3 regions of the Flavobacterium sp. GL_143 genome follow, and region 3 is predicted to be linked to each of the others. Evidence: riboswitches for the same ligand, from Rfam matches in the RefSeq annotation. Region 3 holds a riboswitch; each other region holds the start of a gene.
The links. A riboswitch is a leader RNA that binds a small molecule or an ion and turns the genes downstream of it on or off. The one in region 3 is predicted to bind cobalamin.

Region 1 (6,733 bases), 2.4 Mb from region 3:
AAGAATAATCACCAACTAGATTTTGAGTTATTAACGGACAAAGACAATGCTTTGGCTAATCAACTTGGCATTTCCTTTGAACTTCAAAATTATGCAATCCCTACTTACAAGAGTCTAGGTATAGAGTTATCTGATTATAACGATAATGATAACAACGAATTACCTATTCCTGCGGTTTTTGTTATCGATACGGATTATCGCATTACTTATAAGTTTGTTGATACCAATTATATGAATAGAATAAACATTCAAGAATTAATAGAACAATTGTAATCTAAATAAAATCACGTTTTAATGAACGGGGATTTTTATTTTAAAGCTTATTGTGAACACTGATTGAAAATCAATGTTATATTTGTGCATAATGTGAAATTGTGTTTCCATAGCATACTGATTACTTAGTGGAGCAGAATTAAAAGCAAATTAATAATTATTTATAATATCAAAAAGGAATAAAAGTTCATGATTTTAAAAAAAAATAAAAAATATTTATTACACAGATTTTTAGCTTCTCATATTTTCATTCTATTAATTGCCGTTGGTCAAAATTTGACCTATACTAATATTTTACCGATATGGTTTATCACAGTTGTTTTTCCAAATTTAATTCTCTGTTCCCTTAAAAATTTAAAAGCAATAGAAATTAAGAATAATCATATCAAGTTAGTATTTAATAAATACTTTTATAAAGAAGAAACGGAATTTTATGAATATACTAATCTAAGGTTTACATATAGGAATGAATATGAGGCAAGTTCACTAAGTATGAAATTTAGAATTTATAAAAAAAACAGCAATAAAAGTATAATTAGTATTGGTGGTATTCTTGATGGATGGGATGAAAAGCAAATAGAAGGAATAATAAAAGAATTAGAAAAAATAGGGATAAATTGAATAAATGATAACGATTGTGAAATATAGTTTTTACTTTTTATTGGTTTTAACCTTCAATTCTTGTTTAAAAGGAGATTGTGGTCGGATTGCCAAGGTTAAATTTATAAATAACTTTACCTTACATAAATAATACTCAACATGAATTCCTATAAAGATATATTAGATAAAAAAGAAGAGTTTTATAATTTAGCTATTAAATATTATTATAATATTGAAGAGGAAATTTTAGTGGACATTAGCAAGATTGTACCTAAATCAATCTCAATATTAGTTGATCATGAATTCATTCCGACACCATGTATTCAAATAAGATTAGAACTTCATCACCAAGAAGAAGATATAGAGGTAAGTTCCTATTACTTATATGTTAATGAAGAAAAAGAATTTATTGATGAGTTTCTTTACTAACTAACAAAACTAAAAAGACACTACCGATTTGCGAAAGCAAATACAACGTAGTGTCTTTTTTTGAGTAAATAATCTATTACATTACTGTATAATTACAGCGTAGTTGTTTCAATAGATTGCTCTATAATTGAATTAATAATGGACAAAGTACGTGGATCTTGTTCTCCAGAGAAAAAAGCATTTAATATTTCCTGAAAAATAGGGTGGCAGTTTTCTACTAAACTAAAAAGAGTCATCGAAGAACGTAATTTTCTAGCGTCTAACTCTCCCAGAAGTGATTCTGCTGATTTCATTTTAAAAGTCAATAAAAGCTCAGAAATTTCGATAAGATGTTTTCCTAAAATTGGGTGCGCTGCAAATTCTGTAGCTTCTTTTAAATCGGTAATAGCATAAAAATTGGCCGTATCGCTAGTGCCTAAACCCGTAATTTGAGGAAAAATAAACCACATCCAGTGGCTTTCTTTCTTTCCCTTCTTAATTTCAGAAAGAGCAGTAAGATACAGCTGGTTTTGTGCTTCTAAAAAACGGATTAAATCATTGTTTGAATGTGCCATTGTTGTATTATATTGTGTAAAAAAGGGTGCAAAAGTACTAAAAAAGATAGGTACTTCCTAATGGAAGACTCAGACTATGTGAGTTTTATGACTAAGTTGAGTAATAATCTTACTTAAAATTTTATAAAAAAATGCTTCAAATAACTGATATAATTAAAAATACAATTCTATCTAAAAATTATAAAAAAAATCTCAATTTTAACAAACTCCCATCAAGGTTCTACTATTATAAATCAATTTTAAACACGAATTTTATCAATTATCACTAATTCATTTGCTAAATTAATTTCACAAACGAAGTTAATCATTAAAACTTGTACAAATTGTTAAAATTCGTGTTTGCTTTTTGTAATTCTATTTTTCTTAAAGATTTCTCTTCATTTCAAACTGCGAAATCGTGTATGGAATATTCAAACTTTTTATAAAACCTTTTGCTTCTACAGAACTATTTTGAACATTATATACTAATAATTCATTTTGATCTACAGCATTACTAATATGATTACATAAACTCGTACCAATTCCTTTGCGGCGGTAGTCAGGAGACACCGCTATTTGATTAATTTTTCTGGATGTAGTATTATATATTGCATAACCTACCAATACATCATCTATATAAGCTCCTAGAATTTGGCAATATTCCATACTATTGCTAACCGCCATAATATCGTTTTGCCATGAAGGTTCAATATCCCAAAAAGATTTAAACAATTCCCATTGAGTTTCTTTAAGATTCTTTATAGTAACTTTAGGGTTTATATCTAATGTAGGTACGCTACCTCTAAAACAATCAAGCTTTCTATGGATTGTATACCCCATTTTTTCGTAAACTCGTATTGCTGGATGATTTCCTTCTATAACCTCTAATACCATTTGTTTTACGCCAAGTTCTTCTAATTTAGGTACTAAAATAGCATACATTTTACCAACTAAACCTTTTCCTCTATAATCAGGAATAACTCCTGTTGCAGCATTATAGGCAATAAATTGTGCGTTTGCGGTATTTAAAGCGTGTAACATAAAACCAACTAATTTATCATCATCATAAACTCCGATGGATAAATCTAATTTAATTCCTTCTGCATGTATTTTGGATTGTAATTGTTCTAAAGTAAGACTAAAAGGTACGATATAATCTGAAAAAGACAAATTAATAACGTCTAATAAATCTTTAAGGTTGCTGTTTTCTAAACTTTTTATTTCCATTTTTTATTCTAAAGCTTTTGAGTTTAATGTTGAGTTTCTCTAGTTCTTCAAAATTTTTTAAATATCGAAATAGAGAAAATCAAATATACATTTTATGTAAAAAACAAAGGTCAAGTATTTTTGATTTTTATTAAAAAATAGGAGAGAAGTCAATCGTTACCCAAGCATCCTAAAATATCAAGCTAGTATTAAAATTATCTAATTACCTAATTTTCTAATTTACACATTGTTTCTTTTTCAAATTTATTGGATATAAATGAAAATTATCAAATTAGCAGATTATACCCTTGTTTTATTGTCTTAATTGTAATTAAATTAAATAAGAACTTTTTTTCATAAACTTATGTTATATATTTGCTCAAAATTTTGGTCTACTTTTTCTTAAAATTTTAAGAAGAAATAGTTAAAAGGGAATCAGGTGTAAATCCTGAACAGACCCGCTACTGTAAGTTCTATATAAGTCTTTAAACGTTACTTATGCCATTGTTCGCCGCGGCGAATGAGAAGGTTGTTTAAAGATGGAACAAGTCAGGAGACCTGCCAAAATCACATAGTTTAAAACTTTCGAGGAATAAAGTTGAAGAACAAGAAAATTAGCCTGTTATTTTATAGCGGGACTTTCTTATTATGCTTCTTGATTATTACATCGCGAAAAGTTTTTATAATTTATTTAGTGATGTATAATACAAACAAAAAGCTTTTATTCGTTTTTATCTTATTTACTCCATTTTTGCTTCATTCGCAAGCAACTAATGATAGTATTCGCAAACTAAAAGAAGTAATTCTTAAGGCAAAACCATACCAGGAAGTAATTCCTGTGCAAAGTCTTTCGGGGAAATTACTAGAAAATCTTGCTAGTCATAATGTTGCCGATGCGCTTCGTTATTTTGCCGGAGTCCAGATTAAAGATTATGGTGGTCTTGGCGGACTTAAAACCGTAGATGTCCGTAATATGGGAACGCACCACGTAGGTGTTTTTTATGATGGAATCCAATTAGGTAATGCGCAAAACGGAGTTACAGATTTAGGTAAGTATTCCCTAGACGACATGGAATCTCTTACCATGTATAACGGTCAGAAAAGTGAAATCTTTCAGTCAGCAAAAGACTTTGCAGCTGCATCTACCATTTATTTAAGAACCAAACGTCCCGTTTTTGAAGGGAATAAAAAAACTAATTTATTGGTGCGGTTTAAAACCATGACCATAAATTATTTTGATCCGTCTTTTAGATGGGAACAAAAGCTGAGCAATAAAGTAAGCATGAGCGTAAGTTCTGAATATATAAAATCTAACGGTGAATATAAATTCAGGTACAAAAGAAACAATCAGGATGGTACTGTAGCCTACGATACTACTGCCACAAGACATAATAGTGATATTGAAGCATTCAGATTTGAATCTGGGCTTTTCGGAAAAATAAATAACGGTTCCTGGGATGCCAAAGTTTATTATTACGACTCAGATAGGGGAGCACCTGGGGCAATTGTCGAAAATAAGTTTTCTGACGGATTTAGACAATACGACAAGAATTTCTTCACTCAGGCATCTATAGTAAAGGATTTTACAAGAAAATACAAATTTCAGGCAAAGGCAAAATACGCTTACGATTACACGCATTATGTTGCCAGAGATACAACCCATATTTTAGGCGAAACAGTAACCGAAGGAGCACAATCTGATGATAGTTATTACCAACAGGAAATATATTTCTCGGCAGTAAATATGTACAACATATTGCCTACATGGGATGTTTCGTTATCTACAGATTTTCAATACAATAAACTAAATGCTACAAGAAAAGGGATACAAACTCAATTTTCATTTCCGCAACGCTATACAGCATTCTTTTCATTGGCAAGTTCCTTCAGACTTGGGCAATTTAAAGCTTTAGGTAGTGTTGTTGGTACTTATGTTCAGGAAGAAGTGCGCTATAACGCAAAAGCTCCGGACAAAAAAGAGTTTACTCCTGCATTATTCCTTGGTTATACACCATTTAAAGACTACGATTTTAATTTACGAGCATTTGCAAAACGTATTTTCAGGATGCCCACTTTTAATGACTTGTATTATACCATGGTTGGATCCAGTACTTTGAGACCCGAATATATGAACCAGTACGATGTTGGGTTTACTTATAATTTACCAGTAAATAATTCTTTTTTAGACAAACTTTCTATTCAGGTTGATGGATATTATACCAATACCAAAGATAAAATTGTAGCAGCTCCAACAGGAAATTTATTCCGCTGGATGATGACCAATATGGGACAAGTAAAAGGAAAAGGTATAGAATCGGTACTTAATATAGGAATGCATATTGGTAATGTAAACTTAGCTACGAATCTTACCTACACTTATTCTGAAAGTAGGGATTATACAAAATTTGCAGGTTTAGAATTGTCTTCTTACGGAGATCAGATTCCTTATACTCCGTGGCATAGCGGCTCTGGAATATTAAATGCTGATTATAAAACCTGGAATTTTAACTACAGTTTTGTTTATGTAGGAAAACGATATAATGGTAATGTCAACAATATCAAAATCAATGAAATTCAGCCTTGGTACACACACGATTTAGCGGTACAAAAGTCTTTTGCTTTAAGCAAATATTTAATAAAAGGAACAATAGAGGTAAACAATGTACTTAATCAGCAGTATGAGGTTATATACAATTATCCGATGCCGGGACGTACAATGAAATTTATAATAAGTATTGCGCTATGAAAAAGATAACTACACAATTAATCCTCGGTTTATTTATAGCTCTTGCTTTTGCTTCTTGTAGAGAAGAAGAAACCATTTTTCCGTCTTCGGATAAAAGCGTTGCTGCCCCAAGAAGTGATGGCAAGATAGAAGGTTTTTATCTGCTTAACGAAGGAAATATGGGGATGAACCGGGCAAGCATCGATATATTTAATTACAGAACCGGAAACTATACTACCGATATTTATTCGGAACGAAATCCTACAGTTATAAAAGAACTAGGTGATGTAGGTAACGATGTAAAAATTTATGGTAATAAAGTTTATGCTGTAATAAACTGTTCTAATAAAGTTGAAGTAATCGATAAATGGTCAGCAAAACGTATCAAAAAAATTGATATTCCTAATTGCCGATATGTAGCTTTTTATAAAAACAAAGCCTATGTAAGTTCCTATTCTGGTCCTGTAGCCATAGATCCTAACGCAGAGATAGGTTTTGTGGCTGAAATTGATACCACATCATTAGAAATAAAACGAAAAGTAAATGTAGGTTATCAGCCAGAGCAAATGGTGGTAAGCAACGGAAAATTATATGTAGCAAACTCAGGAGGTTACAGAGTTCCTAATTATGACAGAACCGTATCTGTGATTGATCTTGAGACTTTTACCGAAATAAAAAAAATAGATGTAGGTATAAATCTTTACAGTATGCAAATAGACAGTAGAGGAGATATTTACGTGAGTTCCAGAGGAGATTATTACAATACACCATCAAATCTTTTTGTAATTGATACCAAAACGGATGAGAAAAAAATGCAACTCGATATTCCGGTTCTAGGAATGTGTTTAGTAGATGATTTACTCTATTTCTATAGTGTATCCTGGAGCTATCTTACTAATAGTAATAAAGTAACCTACGGAATATTAGACACTAAAACCAAAAAGATAATAAGCGATAAGATAATCAC
Region 2 (6,733 bases), 590 kb from region 3:
AATATGCTATGCAGCCAATTGTTTTAAAGATTGTTAACTCAATAGGTTTTGGAGAATATACTAATGGATTAACGCCTACTTATAGCGTAATAGAAAGTATAAATTCGTTGGGAGTTTTAGGAGATGAAACGGAACCATTATTAAGTACTGCAATTTCTAAAATTACAGGTACAGGTAAAGTAATTTTTCCTAAAGATGGTAAAGAGTTTGAATACTTTACCGATTCTAAATCAATAGATGGTATTCGAAACCAAATGTATGTAGATAAAGCTCCTGAAGGACTTTTGAGAGCATTACAAGATTAGATAGAGAAATAAAAAAGGCTTTCGTTAGAAAGCCTTTTTTAATAAAGTAAAATGTAAATAAATGATTTTAATTAGTCATTGAAGTAAAATCCGTTTGGTCCTAAGCCAACTGTTAATTCCTTTATAAGAGTACCATTTAAATTATAGATATAAGCCTTACTATTTGAAGCAAAATCACCTCCGTCTGAAACATAAATTTTGTCATTCTTTACAGCAAAACCATACATTTTTCCATATTCTGAAGTTGAAGAATATTCAAAAACAGGTGTAGTAGATGCTGTTGTAGCAGTGTAATCTATTGCGTAAACAGCTGTATTTGCTGTATAATATATTTTGTTATTGTAAATGTCTAAGTTTTTAGCTCCATCAAGTGATTCTGGAAAAGTAATTTTAGTGATGGTATTATCTGACAATTTTACTTTTGCAATTTCGCTTCTATCTCCATATGGAGTTCTGATAATATATAATGTACCATCTTTGGTTTCCATTGAATCTCCACCTAAGCCAATAGTCACTTTAGTTTCTATTTTGTTTGTACTTGGATTAATGATAACTAATTTATCACTGTTATAAGGCTCAGTTATGTAAAGTTTATTGTTTGTAAGTTCAATACGGTTGGCAGTTCCGTCTAAAGGAATTGTACTTTCTACCTTATTTGTAGATAAATTAATTACAGCGACAAAATCATCAGTATTTCCTACTGGGTTTGTTTTGCTCCAGTATGTGTTTGCATTAGTAACATATGCTTTCCCATCTTTTACAACACCATATCTAGGTTTGATAAGTCCAGTCTCAATTTTAGCTACTAATTTAAAAGTGTAACGATTTACTACGTTAATCACATTTGTACCTCCAGAAATAATGTAGGCTTTGTCATTATCAAAAAAGATATTTTGAAGATATTTTCCGATATAGTCATTTCCATTTGTTGGTCCGTAAACATCTTTAACAAAAGTGTTTGTATTTAAGTCTTCATTGATAAAAGACACAGAACCACCACTGATATCATTTCCTTCATTTAAGATAAAAATACCATCCTCATAAGCTCCTTTTGGACCATCGTCATTGTTGTCATTATCATCATTAGAGCAAGAAGCAAGAAGCGAAATGCTTAATGCTAATAAAAATAATCTAGTTAGTTTCATTATATTAAAATTTAAGGTTTATGTACAAATTATAATTTCTCCCAGGCATTGGTCTGAATTCTAGACTTTCATATTCTTTATTCCAAACGTTTAAAATTTGAAAACCTATTTTAAAAGAGGATAAAAGTTTGAAGTCATAGTCTATACCTATGTTTGAAACGGTGTAAGCAGGAATAATGTTTTTTGGGTCATTATCGGATTGTGTATAAACAAAATCATTGTATAAAAATTGATAATTGGCTGAGAACTTATTTCTGTAATATGAAATTGCTCCTGTAATTTTATTAAAAGGAACAAAGAACAATTGCTTTTTGGTTTCGTCATTTTCTGAAACGGTATAAGCATAAGTCGCATTGACATTAAAATAATTTTTACCAAAATGTTTTTTCCAACTTAATAAGGTTTCAGCTCCGTAACTATTTACTTTGTCGGTGTTCTGAGGCATCCAGATGCCATTATCACTAGGCACCCATCGTAATAAGTCTTTTATTTTCATGTAATAAAAAGTTTGGGTCAGTGAGATATTTTTGTATGTAAAAACATTTCCAATTTCGGCTTGATAGGAGTTCTCTGGTTTTAAATCAGGATTCCCTCCTTCTTCCCAATACAAATCATTAAACGTTGGAATTCTGAAATTTCGAGATAAATTTAATTTCAGATTATATAATTTACTAAATTGATAAGATGACCCTAAAGAGAATAAAACAGGAGATTTGTAATTATTTGTAAATTCTTTTCGGATGCCTAACTCGTTTTTCCAATTTGCAAAAAAATCTTGTTTTATCATTAAGGCAGCTGAGCTAATTTCTCTCACATGATCTCCAAAACCAGTTCCGTAACCTTTGGTTCTATTATAATCTAGGATGGCGTTTACTTGAGTTGATTTAAAAAGAGTGTATCCTAAATCAGCTTTAGTAATTAGGCTTTCTGTTTTTCCGTGGCTATAGTTGTTTTTTGAATTATCTTCAAAATATTGATATTTCTCAGTAATAAAAGCAGTTTTAAAGTTGGTTGTGAATCTGCCAAAATCACCATCATATTCTATTAAATTACGACTGAAACTATTAATGTATTTTGACTTGGTTTCCGATTCAGAAATAATTGAAGTATTTCGGTCAGTATTAGATGTTTGGCTGTATAATTTAAGGCTGTTCTTTGCGTCAAATTTATAACCTAGATTTGCGTTCATCGTAATGATATCATATTGCCCGTTTTGGTTCCAGCGTTGTTCTCCTTTCCAGTTGTATCGGTTTAAGTATTTGTAATCATTGGCTGAGCTATTTTTAGAAAATCCAATTTGTGCGCTCCACTTTTCGTTTGAAATATTTGTTTTGTAGTTGATTCCAATGGTATTAAAGCTTCCGTAATCTAGCTTTAAATTATTTTCAAACCTTTTGTAAAAACTTAAATCATTGTTTAAATGTACTGTTCCTCCCACAGCACCACTTCCGTAAATAACACTTCCTCCACCAGCTTTTACACTTACCGAATTGTAGTCAGATCCGGCTATAGTATTAAAATCGGTACTTCCGTTCATCTGAGAATTGATATTGATACCGTTCCATATTACAGCAGCTTGGGAAGCCGTTGTTCCTCTAAAAGCAACTGTCGAAAGCATACCACGACCGTATTCTTTAAAATAAATAGTAGAGTTAAAGTTTAATAAATCGGTAAGTAATGCTTCATTTTTATTAATAATAGAGTCATTAAGTACCTGAACCGATTGTGAGTCTGAGTATTTTTTGAGGTTAGTGTCGGAAACTATAACTTCTTTTAATTTTGTTATAGAATCATTTTGTGCCAAAATGAATTGGCAAACTAAGAGCGAAAAACAGATGTAAAACTTTTGTAATGTCATAATTTCTAAACTCTTTTTCCCGAGAGTTCGATATTTGTTAACAAAGGCAGGTCTCCTGGCTTCGCGTCTTGTTGTTTCCCTTCCCGTTCTAAAACAGTGGTTTTGTAGTTAACAACGAGCATCCCTTACAGGACTAAGCTTACAGTTGCGGGTACAGCTCAAGATTTTCGAATGTTGATTTTGATATTTTCAATCTTCAATTACTTGATTCCCTTTTAATGTGTCTCAAAAAATATAGCACAACCTTAATGAAAGTGCAAATATAAAGTTAAAAAAGCTTATAAATCAATTCTGTTTGATTATTTAATACTATTCATGAACAAAACAAAAGTTGATTTTATTTAGATTTCGACTTTAATTACTTGTCCAAAATCGACTTTGTTTTGGAAAGCATCTTTAAGAGGAAGAGAGTTTAAAAGACATAATATGCTTCTTATTACTCCGGCATGTGCAACAATAATTGCCTTTGACGGTTTTTTAGCAAGTATTTCGTTTTCTATAAAATGAGTGACTCTTTCATGTAAATCGATGAAAGATTCTCCGTTTGGAACTCGAATGTTTACGAAATCTTCCATCCACGGATTTAAATCATTTGAAGAAATTTCATTCCAATTTTTCATTTCCCAATCACCAAAATCCATTTCCATCAAACGTTTGTCTTCGTGGTAATTTAAAATTTTGGCTTCTTGTTGGATATGTTTGGCAAGTAACACACAACGTTTTAATGGACTCGAATATAACAATGCATTTTGAGGTAATTGCTTTACAATGTTTTCAAAAATCAAATCATAAGGTTCGGCAATATTTACATCAGTTTGACCGTAGCAAATTCCTTTTTCGCAAACAGTTTCAGTATGACGAACTAAATAAATTTCCATATTGCTATAACACTTAAGTAAAAAATAACTTCGCAAACTTGTTGTGTTGCGCCCAAACAATCTCCAGTATAACCATCAATCCATTTTTGGAAATAACGTGCCAAAAAATAACGTGTTAGGAAAACTGGAATTAATACTAAAAGTAATTGATATTGAAAATAAGAAAGAACCAAGAGAGGTAATAAACCAAAAAAGAAAGAACCTAAAACTTCTTTCCAACTAAAGCTTTTTGCAATTGGTTTGCTTTTGCTTGTAGCATCTTCACGAGAATATTCATGTGTAAATACGATGCTTATAGCCGCTAAACGACTAATAGAGTGTCCTGCAATAAGCAACAATAAAACAGTAAGCATTGATTGCTGAGTTGTAATTGTTTCTATAGTTACTAATTCAGATAGCAATTGAAATTTCAATAAAAATAATAATACAACACCAATAGCTCCATAAGCGCCAATGGCACTATCTTTCATGATGAGTAAGATTTTTTCTTTGGTCCAACCCCCACCAAAACCGTCACAAACATCGGCAAAACCATCTTCATGAAAGGCTCCAGTAGTTAAAATCCCAGCAATCATTCCTATAATTACTGCTGCGGATGTTGAAACTAGAAATGAAGCACCATAAAATGCAAGAAAAGATATACCTCCAACAATCCACCCGATCAAAGGGAAATAGCGACTAGCTTTATTCAGATACTCAGGATTGTGGTCAATATTTTTGGGACAAGGAATCCTTGTGTAGAACATTAATGCAGTAAAAAAAATATGGAGTTGTTTTTTCATTTAAATATTAATTGTTTAGTATTCGGCTAAAGCCAATTTGATTATCATAATTATTAACCAACATCTAAAGATGTTGGCAATTCAAAATTTAGATTGTCGATATACTTTATTTTGTAGACAATCTTAGAAGTTGAATTGCCTCCAGATTTATCTGGAGGATATGAAATTTGTTATGTTATTGGCTTTAGCCAAATTCTTATTTATTATTTATTTTCTGGAATCCATACTTGAGAATAAAATCATCATATTCTTCCTGAAATGTTTTTTTGGTATGATGAATTTCTTGATTTTTAATATAATCTCTTACTTTATCAACAATTGATTCAGAAACGGAAACAGCAAAATACTCATCTTGCCATTCAAACTTTTCTTTAGTCAATTGATTTTTATTAATCCAAAATGATGATTCTCCTTTTAGTAGTTGTATTATTTTTTGGATGTTTTGATCAACGCCTAATGAAATAAGACAATGACAATGATCTGAATATCCATTTATAAAATCAATATAAATTCCCTTCTCCTTTGCATTATCTCTTATATGTTGCCATACTTTTTGACGCAATTCGATGGAATTCAAGTAAGGAATTCTATTTTTAGTACTCCAAACTAAATGTATGTATACTTTTATAAATGCCATTTCTATTTATTTAAGAACTGTTACTGAAACTAAAAACTGCGACTGAATACTGTTTTACTTCTTACTAACTCCAGCATTTTCAAAAGTAGCCATTTCGTTCAGGAAAGTAATTGCCGATTGTAATATAGGTAAAGCAATTGCACAGCCCGTTCCTTCGCCTAAGCGTAAATCTAGTTGTAAAACCGATTGTGCTTCTAGATAATCTAATAATTTCTGATGTGCTTGTTCGGCTGAAGAATGACAGAAAATAGCATTTTTCTTGATTTCAGGATTTATTTTATAAGCAATTAAAAATGCTACAGTACAAATAAAACCATCTACCAGAATTAGCATATTGTTTTTATAAGCGGCTAACATTCCGCCAGCCATTTGCATGATTTCAAAACCACCAAAATAGGCGAGTTGTACTTTTAATTCGGCTTGACCGGAATAATTTTCAATAGCTTTTTTTAGAATTTCCTGCTTCTGAAATAATTTTTCTTCATCAACTCCAGTTCCTTTTCCAACACATTCTTCTATAGAAAAACCTGTTAAAACACTCATTAAAACCGAAGCTGTAGATGTGTTACCAATACCCATTTCGCCAAAACCAATGCAATTACTTCCTGTTTTTGCAACAGAATCTACAATTTCTGAACCTTTCAAGAAACACAATTGTAATTCAGTTTCGCTCATTGCGGGAGCGTGTAAAAAGGATTGAGTTCCTTTGGCAATTTTGGCATTAATTAAATTCGCATTTGTAGGGAAATCATAATTTACACCAGCATCTACGATAGAAAGTTCAATTTTATTTTGTTTACAAAAAACATTTATTGCCGCACCACCTTCAAGGAAATTACCAACCATTTGGCGGGTAACATCTTGCGGATAAGCGCTCACACCATGATTGGCAATACCGTGGTCTGCTGCAAAAACAACAATGTTTGGTTTTATAATCTCAGGCTCCAGAGTTTGAAAAACTGTTCCTATTTGGAATGCCAGCTTTTCTAAAATACCTAAAGCTCCAATAGGCTTAGTTTTTGAATCGATTTTATGCTGTAGTGCTTCTTTAAAAGAGCTTTTAACTTCGACTTTAGGTTTATTATCAAAATCTAATTTCGGAATAAGACTCTCATTTATAGTTTTGAT
Region 3 (6,733 bases):
ATACAAAGCAGCAACCACAATGGACAGGTAATTGGTTAGGAAATTCAAGCCGAAGCAAAATTTATAATGATTGGGCAAAAATGATTACCATGAAAACCGTAGAGCCTGTTTTTTCAGGAATAGCTACCGTGTCAAATACAAATTCTTTATCTCCTAATATAAAAATTACGAATGCAGCATTGGCATCAACACAGTTAAAAGATGTGTTGATTCTGGCAAATTTTGATGTAACTACTCAAAGTGTCGCTACTGGTTTTCCGTACACAGGAGTTTGGTATAATTTAATGGATAATACCTCTATCAATGTTACTAATGTAGCAACTACAATTGCAATTCCAGCAGGAGAGTTTAGGATTTATGGTAATAAGCAAGCGCTGTTGGCTATAGAAAACTTTGAGAAACCAAATGCGATTACTTTACATCCTAATCCGGTTTCAGATTATTTTACTTTAAATACTGCAGTTTCAAGGGTAGAGATTTATTCTTTGTCTGGACAATTAGTGAAAAGCTTTAGCGGAAGCGAAAAGATAACTTCTCAGTTCTCAGTGAGTGAATTAAATACAGGATTATATATCGTGAAAGCAATAGATGAAAACAACAAGACTCAAGTAATGAAATTCTTGAAAAAATAATTTTATTTGGTTAGTTAGTTAAAAAGCTGTCTATAGATTGTTATAGGCAGCTTTTTTGTTTTAAGTAGTTTTAGAAAACAGAAAAATGTAATTTATTTTCTTTTGTCATATTCTCCAATCAATGAAAAATACCCAAAAGTACCAAGTCCTAAAACGATAAGAGGAGTAAGGATAAATAGAATTATAATTCCGAAAACTAAATCATCCTGTTTGTCGGAAACAAGTTTCGGTAATCCAAATTCAAAAATGCAAAAGTAAGCAGCAGCAATAGATAGTATTATCCATAGTATTCCCAATATTCGTTTTAGTACATTCATTGTGATAGGATTAGATGTGAGTATTTTTATCTTTATTGTCAATATAAATCATTCCGATAACAAAACATATCGAAGCTATAATAATAGGATACCAAAGCCCATCGAGATAAAAGTCGGATTTGCCAACTTCTTTAGAGTGGGTTACAAAATAGGTTGAAATTGCAGGAAGCAAACCACCAAATATTCCGTTCCCGACATGGTATGGCAAAGACATCGATGTGTATCTTATTTTTGCAGGAAACATTTCTACCAAAAAAGCTGCAATAGGGCCATAAACCATCGTAACGAAAAGAACTTGAACAAAAACCAGAAAAATCAATGCCCATTTATCTTGAGAATTAATAGTGATTGTAGTTTGTCTTTCGGGGTTAATTTTTTCAGCATGATTTATTTGTTTAATCGCTGCAGTTGTCCCGTCTGAATATTCATTGTTTGTAATAACGTAATGTTCTTTTTTATCATTGTTATCGGCTTCAGTTGTATATGTATTCGAAATAACCTTGTTATCCAGATTCACAGTTTCATACATTTGTTTGTATATAGGTCTGTAGAGTAGGATAGCGAGTAACATGCCACCCATCATAATATATTTTCGACCTATCTTATCACTTAGCCACCCAAAGACTATAAAAAACGGAGTGCCTAACAATAATGCAATTCCTAGTAATCCATCTACTTGTGAAGATTCGATATTCATTACCGTTTTCATAAAACTCATGGCGTAAAACTGTCCAGTGTACCAAACTACACCTTGTCCCATTGTTGCTCCAAATAAAGCAAGTAATACAAACTTCAGGTTGTATCTATTTCCAAAACTTTCTTTTAAAGGGTTTATGCTTATGCTTCCTTCCTTTTTTGCTTTAGCAAAAACAGGAGATTCATCCATGTTTTTTCGTATCAAATAAGAAACTCCTACCATTACAATCGAAACCCAAAACGGAACACGCCATCCCCAAGAATCAAATGATTCCGCCGAGAGAGAATTTTTTGTGATTAAAATGACCATCAAAGAAATAAAAAGTCCAACAGTTGCAGTAGTCTGAATCCATGAAGTCCAATACCCGCGTTGACCCACAGGAGCATGTTCGGCAACATAGGTTGCAGCGCCTCCATATTCTCCGCCAAGTGCAAGACCTTGTAATAATCGTAAAATCAAGACTAATAATGGTGCTAAGAAACCAATATTCTCATAGCTCGGAATACAACCAATTAAAAAAGTAGAACATCCCATTAATAATAGGGTCGCCATAAAAGTGTATTTTCTCCCAATTAAATCTCCAAGACGTCCAAAGAATAAAGCGCCAAAAGGTCTAACGACAAATCCTGCTGCAAAAGTGGCTAATGTTGCCAAGAAAGATGCTGCTGGATTATCGGAGGGGAAAAATTTGGTCGAAATAACTACAGCCAAACTCCCAAAAATATAAAAATCATACCATTCTATCATTGTCCCCATAGAAGAGGCCGAAATAACTTTCCAAATTCCTTTTGTAGATGTGTTACTCATAAAATGGTTGTGTTTTTAATAGTAGATAAAAGTATAAGGTATCATTTTACGAATATATAAGATATTTTTATATTTAGTTGATGGTTTTTTAACAAATAGGGTTTGTTTGTTGATTTAACATTTGATCAGTAAATCAAAGCTTCATAATTCAAAATAAATTATAGTTTGCAGAGATGTTCAAGGCCTTTAAAATAAATAACTATTGCTTTGTTACGAAAGAAAACACTAGTTTTGCAACTCAAATTTTGAAACAGAAAATGGTTGTCATATCGATATGATATTGACATTAAAAGGGAATTTGGTGTAAATCCAAAACTGTCCCGCAGCTGTAAGCTCATTAACCGAAACCCTTTAATACGTCACTTTTCATTTAGAAAGGGAAGGCTGGGTGTAGGGAGTAAGTCAGAAGACCTGCCGTTTTTATAGTAATAAATAGCTTTCGGGGATTGAAGCTTGAATTAAGAATAATACTTTTCACCTTGTGTGATAATGGTATTGTTTATCTATTCTATTCTCGTAAGCCAAAAATGGAATTTATGAGATTTTTTTTCTGCAAATATGATATCGCAAAAGCAATCCTTTTTTGGAAGCTTCTCTTTTCGATATTTTCTTTTTCTCCACTAAAAAAATCATTAAAACGTATCGCTTTACAATATGCTGTGCTTTTACAAAAGTTTATTTATACAACTTTTGTAAGGGTGAATTGTATTTCGATTTAAAGAATTAAGTAATATAATTTTTAAATATTGAATAATGAAAAACCGATTTTTTTCCAAGCAATTAATTGCAATTGCTTCTTTGATGATGCTAACAGTTTCGTGTAATAATGATGATGATTTTACAGAACCTCCAGTAATAAAAGGCGAACAGCAATTAAAAGATACTTTAACTGTTGGGAAAACACTTCAATTAAGCTCAAAATTAGCAGATAGAAAGAACGTTTCTTTTGAATGGGCGATAGACGGAAAAGTAGTAGGATCTGATTCTACCTATATCTTTAAACCAGAAACGAGGGGAGATTTTAAAATTACAATGATAGCCAAAAATGATGGCGGAAAAGTTTCTCTTACTTATGATATCCATGCATGGGGAGCATATGAAAACGGTTTCTTTATGATCAACGAAGGATGGTTTGGTCACGGAACAGGAACGGTAGGGTTTTATAGATACGATACAAGAGCTATAGAAGATAGTGTTTTTGTAAAAGTAAATCCAGATAAAGATTTAAAACCGGCATCATCTACATTAGAATTTGGGACCATCATTAATAAAAAACTATTTTTAGTTTCTAAAGTTGGCGGACCTGTTGTAGTAGCCGATGCTTATTCATTAAAAGAAGAAAAAAGAGTCCCTGCTAAAGGCGGAAACGACTGGCGTGCAGTTGTGGGTATTGATGAAAATCAAGCCCTTTTGACTTCTGGTAAAGGGATATTTAAGCTTAATCTTAATACGATGGAAGTGAATGGGCAAATCGAAGGTGTTACAGGTCAGGTTGGAGATGTTGTTAAGGCCAATGGTTATATTTTTGCATTGTCTGCTTCAAAAGGTGTTATTGTAATAAATGCTTCAACATTGGCAGTCGAAAAAACGATTCCGGGTATAGTTTTAGGATTTGCTGTTACCGATGATAAAAAAGTATGGGCAGCAGGAGGAAAAAATCTTATAAGTATAGATTCGAATACTCTTGAAGTAAAAGAAATTGCATTAGGTTTTCAGGCTTACGGAAGCTGGGGAGCTTGGCATCCGGGATCTATTACGGCTGCTAAAAATGATGTTTTTATTGCTAAAAACGGAAGTTTTAGTGGTGGTAAAGAAATTTATAAATATGCAGGTACTCCAGATTCATTGACTGCGCCTTTTATTACATTAACAAATTCAAATATCTTATATGGTGCAGGAATTGGTTATGACCGAAAGATAAATACTTTGGTGGTAAATACCTTAAATTCAGGTTTTGGTGTGAATTTCTCTATAAACAATCTTTATATATTTAACGCTGATTCAGGAGAAAAAACAGCATCGGTAAATTTTTCAGGATATTATTTTCCTGCAGTTTCTGTATTTCATCAATAATTTTTTTGTTTTTTAACCGCAAAAAAAATTACCGCAAAGATCGCGAAGTAAAAAGGCAAAGTTCGCAAAGTTTTATCATTAAGCTTTGCGAACTTTTTTGTATATTTTTACCTATCCGAAGGTTGAAATCTCTGGCTGTATTTGAAAAAGAACAGAAATTAAAAGCAGTGTTAGCTTTATATTATAAGCATAGCTAACGGTTTTAACCGTTGGAATTTAATATTGGTAAGATTTATTAGGTTGTTTACCGCAAAGATCGCGAAGTAAAAACGCAAAGTTCGCAAAGCTTTATCATTAAGCTTTGCGAACTTTGCGTTTTTGAACATATTCTTAAGTAAAAAATCTTAGCGACCTTTGCGGTAAAATTTATTTGCGGTTGAAAAACAGGAAAGTGTTAAAAACAAAAAACCCGAATACTTCTATTCGGGTTTCGTGGTACCTCCAGTCCCGAGGCTTCGGGAGAACCAGGGACAAATTATGATTTTCTTTTAAAAAGGATATCTTTTAAAATAGATGGGTCAGCGATTATTTTATTGTTAAATACTTTACTTTTCATTCTTTTTATAAACTTTTCTAAATAGATAGCTTCTTCTTTATCAACGCAATTAAATATTAAAACAATTTCCCAGTCATCTGCTATTTTAGTAAAAGAATTTGAATAAAAATGTTTCTGATGTTTTGAAACTCTATTATCTATATTGTTAGTTTCTCCAATATAGAATTTTTGACAAGAATCTGAGTAAATGATATATAAATAGGATCAAGAACAAAACCTGGGGAGGAATGTCAAAATAAAATAAGAACTTTGTAATCTAAGAATTTGAGATGACTCCTATAGACCTTTTAAAATTTATGCTGCCTGATTTTTTAGTAGAACACTTTGAAATAGTTTCTAGCACTAACACAGAAGAAGTACTACACCTTTATTTCGAAGAGAGCGCCAAGCCTCCACAAGAGTTTGATATGTTTGAATTAGTATCAAAGGGTTTTCAAGATGAGATTACCATTCAGGATTTTCCATTAAGAGGCAAATTTGTGTATTTACATATCAAAAGACGCCGCTGGACCAATAAAACCAATGGTCAAATTATAAAAAGAGATTGGGCATTAGTTGCCAAAGGAACTCGCATGACGCAGGAGTTTGCGGCTTTTTTAAAAGAAATTAATCGATAAAAGTGCTACCGATTGTCATACTATTGGAGGTTTTTTCGAAGTCAATGGAAAAAAACTTCAAAGACAATATAAAAAACATCTAAGCTCTTTTAGTATATGGGCTCCGCGCGAACATGCGCACCAGTGGATTGTTTACCCCGAAAATATGGGTACTCATTTATCCATTGATGAAGTAGCTTTATCTCAGGGTGAACTATATACTATTGTGACCAACAAGAAATTCAAAGGCAAAAAAGGCTGCTTAGTGGCTATTATTGCAGGAACCAAAGCTGATCAGGTCATAGAACACCTCTGTAAAATTGATTACAAAAAGAGATCTTGTGTAAAAGAAATAACACTTGATATGGCTAATTCCATGAAATTAATATCAAAGAGAGCCTTTCCAAAAGCCATACAAGTAACCGATAGGTTCCATGTTCAAAAATTGGCATTGGAAGCATTATAAGAAATCAGAATCAAACATCGATGGGAAGCTATGGATTTTGAAAATCAATTGATATTACAGGCAAAAAAAGAAAATAAAACATATATCTCACAGCTTTTATCAAACGGAGATTCTGTAAAACAGCTATTAGCCAGAAGCAGATATCTACTTTATAAATCTCGCGAAAAATGGACAAAGAGCCAAAAAGAAAGAGCTCAAATGCTCTTTGATCTATATCCAGATATAGAAACAGCCTATAATCTAAATCAACAACTTCGAGGGATTTACAATAATCACAACGATAAACATATTGCTATGACCAAACTAGCACATTGGTATAGAAATGTAGAGGAATCAGGTTTTAAAAACTTCAATATTCTGCTCAATACCATAACTTTTAATTACCAGTCAATCTTAAACTATTTTGATAATAGAAGTACAAATGCTTCGGCTGAATCTTTTAATGCAAAAATTAAAGCATTTAGATCACAATTCAGAGGTGTAAGAAATATTGATTTCTTCTTGTTCAGATTATCTAATCTTTTTGCTTAATCCCCAACTTTTGAACCTGATCCTATAAATAATGCATTTGTGGAGAAGTGTTAAAAAC

Region 1: it holds a riboswitch for cobalamin, as region 3 does, so the genes downstream of both, AC3IPI_RS17710 (TonB-dependent receptor) here and AC3IPI_RS07740 (DUF5074 domain-containing protein) in region 3, are expected to answer to the same signal.
Region 2: it holds a riboswitch for cobalamin, as region 3 does, so the genes downstream of both, AC3IPI_RS10425 (TonB-dependent receptor plug domain-containing protein) here and AC3IPI_RS07740 (DUF5074 domain-containing protein) in region 3, are expected to answer to the same signal.

Annotation. Positions count from the first base shown of each region.
Region 1 is NZ_CM174401.1:4,177,377-4,184,109, forward strand. It holds gene AC3IPI_RS17685 (peroxiredoxin-like family protein) at 1-273, shown strand, start outside; gene AC3IPI_RS17690 (hypothetical protein) at 463-894, shown strand; gene AC3IPI_RS17695 (hypothetical protein) at 1,033-1,302, shown strand; gene AC3IPI_RS17700 (DUF1810 domain-containing protein) at 1,395-1,856, opposite strand; gene AC3IPI_RS17705 (GNAT family N-acetyltransferase) at 2,220-3,062, opposite strand; cobalamin riboswitch at 3,413-3,621, shown strand; gene AC3IPI_RS17710 (TonB-dependent receptor) at 3,739-5,787, shown strand; gene AC3IPI_RS17715 (YncE family protein) at 5,784-6,733, shown strand, end outside.
Region 2 is NZ_CM174401.1:2,372,734-2,379,466, forward strand. It holds gene AC3IPI_RS10415 (S41 family peptidase) at 1-305, shown strand, start outside; gene AC3IPI_RS10420 (DUF5074 domain-containing protein) at 377-1,450, opposite strand; gene AC3IPI_RS10425 (TonB-dependent receptor plug domain-containing protein) at 1,455-3,308, opposite strand; cobalamin riboswitch at 3,337-3,571, opposite strand; gene cobC (alpha-ribazole phosphatase) at 3,650-4,186, opposite strand; gene AC3IPI_RS10435 (adenosylcobinamide-GDP ribazoletransferase) at 4,171-4,968, opposite strand; gene tnpA (IS200/IS605 family transposase) at 5,165-5,605, opposite strand; gene cobT (nicotinate-nucleotide--dimethylbenzimidazole phosphoribosyltransferase) at 5,660-6,733, opposite strand, start outside.
Region 3 is NZ_CM174401.1:1,784,156-1,790,888, forward strand. It holds gene AC3IPI_RS07725 (alpha-amylase family glycosyl hydrolase) at 1-632, shown strand, start outside; gene AC3IPI_RS07730 (DUF6814 family protein) at 725-949, opposite strand; gene AC3IPI_RS07735 (MFS transporter) at 960-2,453, opposite strand; cobalamin riboswitch at 2,695-2,886, shown strand; gene AC3IPI_RS07740 (DUF5074 domain-containing protein) at 3,207-4,526, shown strand; gene AC3IPI_RS07745 (GIY-YIG nuclease family protein) at 5,002-5,274, opposite strand; gene AC3IPI_RS07750 (ISAon1 family transposase N-terminal region protein) at 5,352-5,699, shown strand; partial or broken gene AC3IPI_RS07755 (ISAon1 family transposase) at 5,845-6,675, shown strand.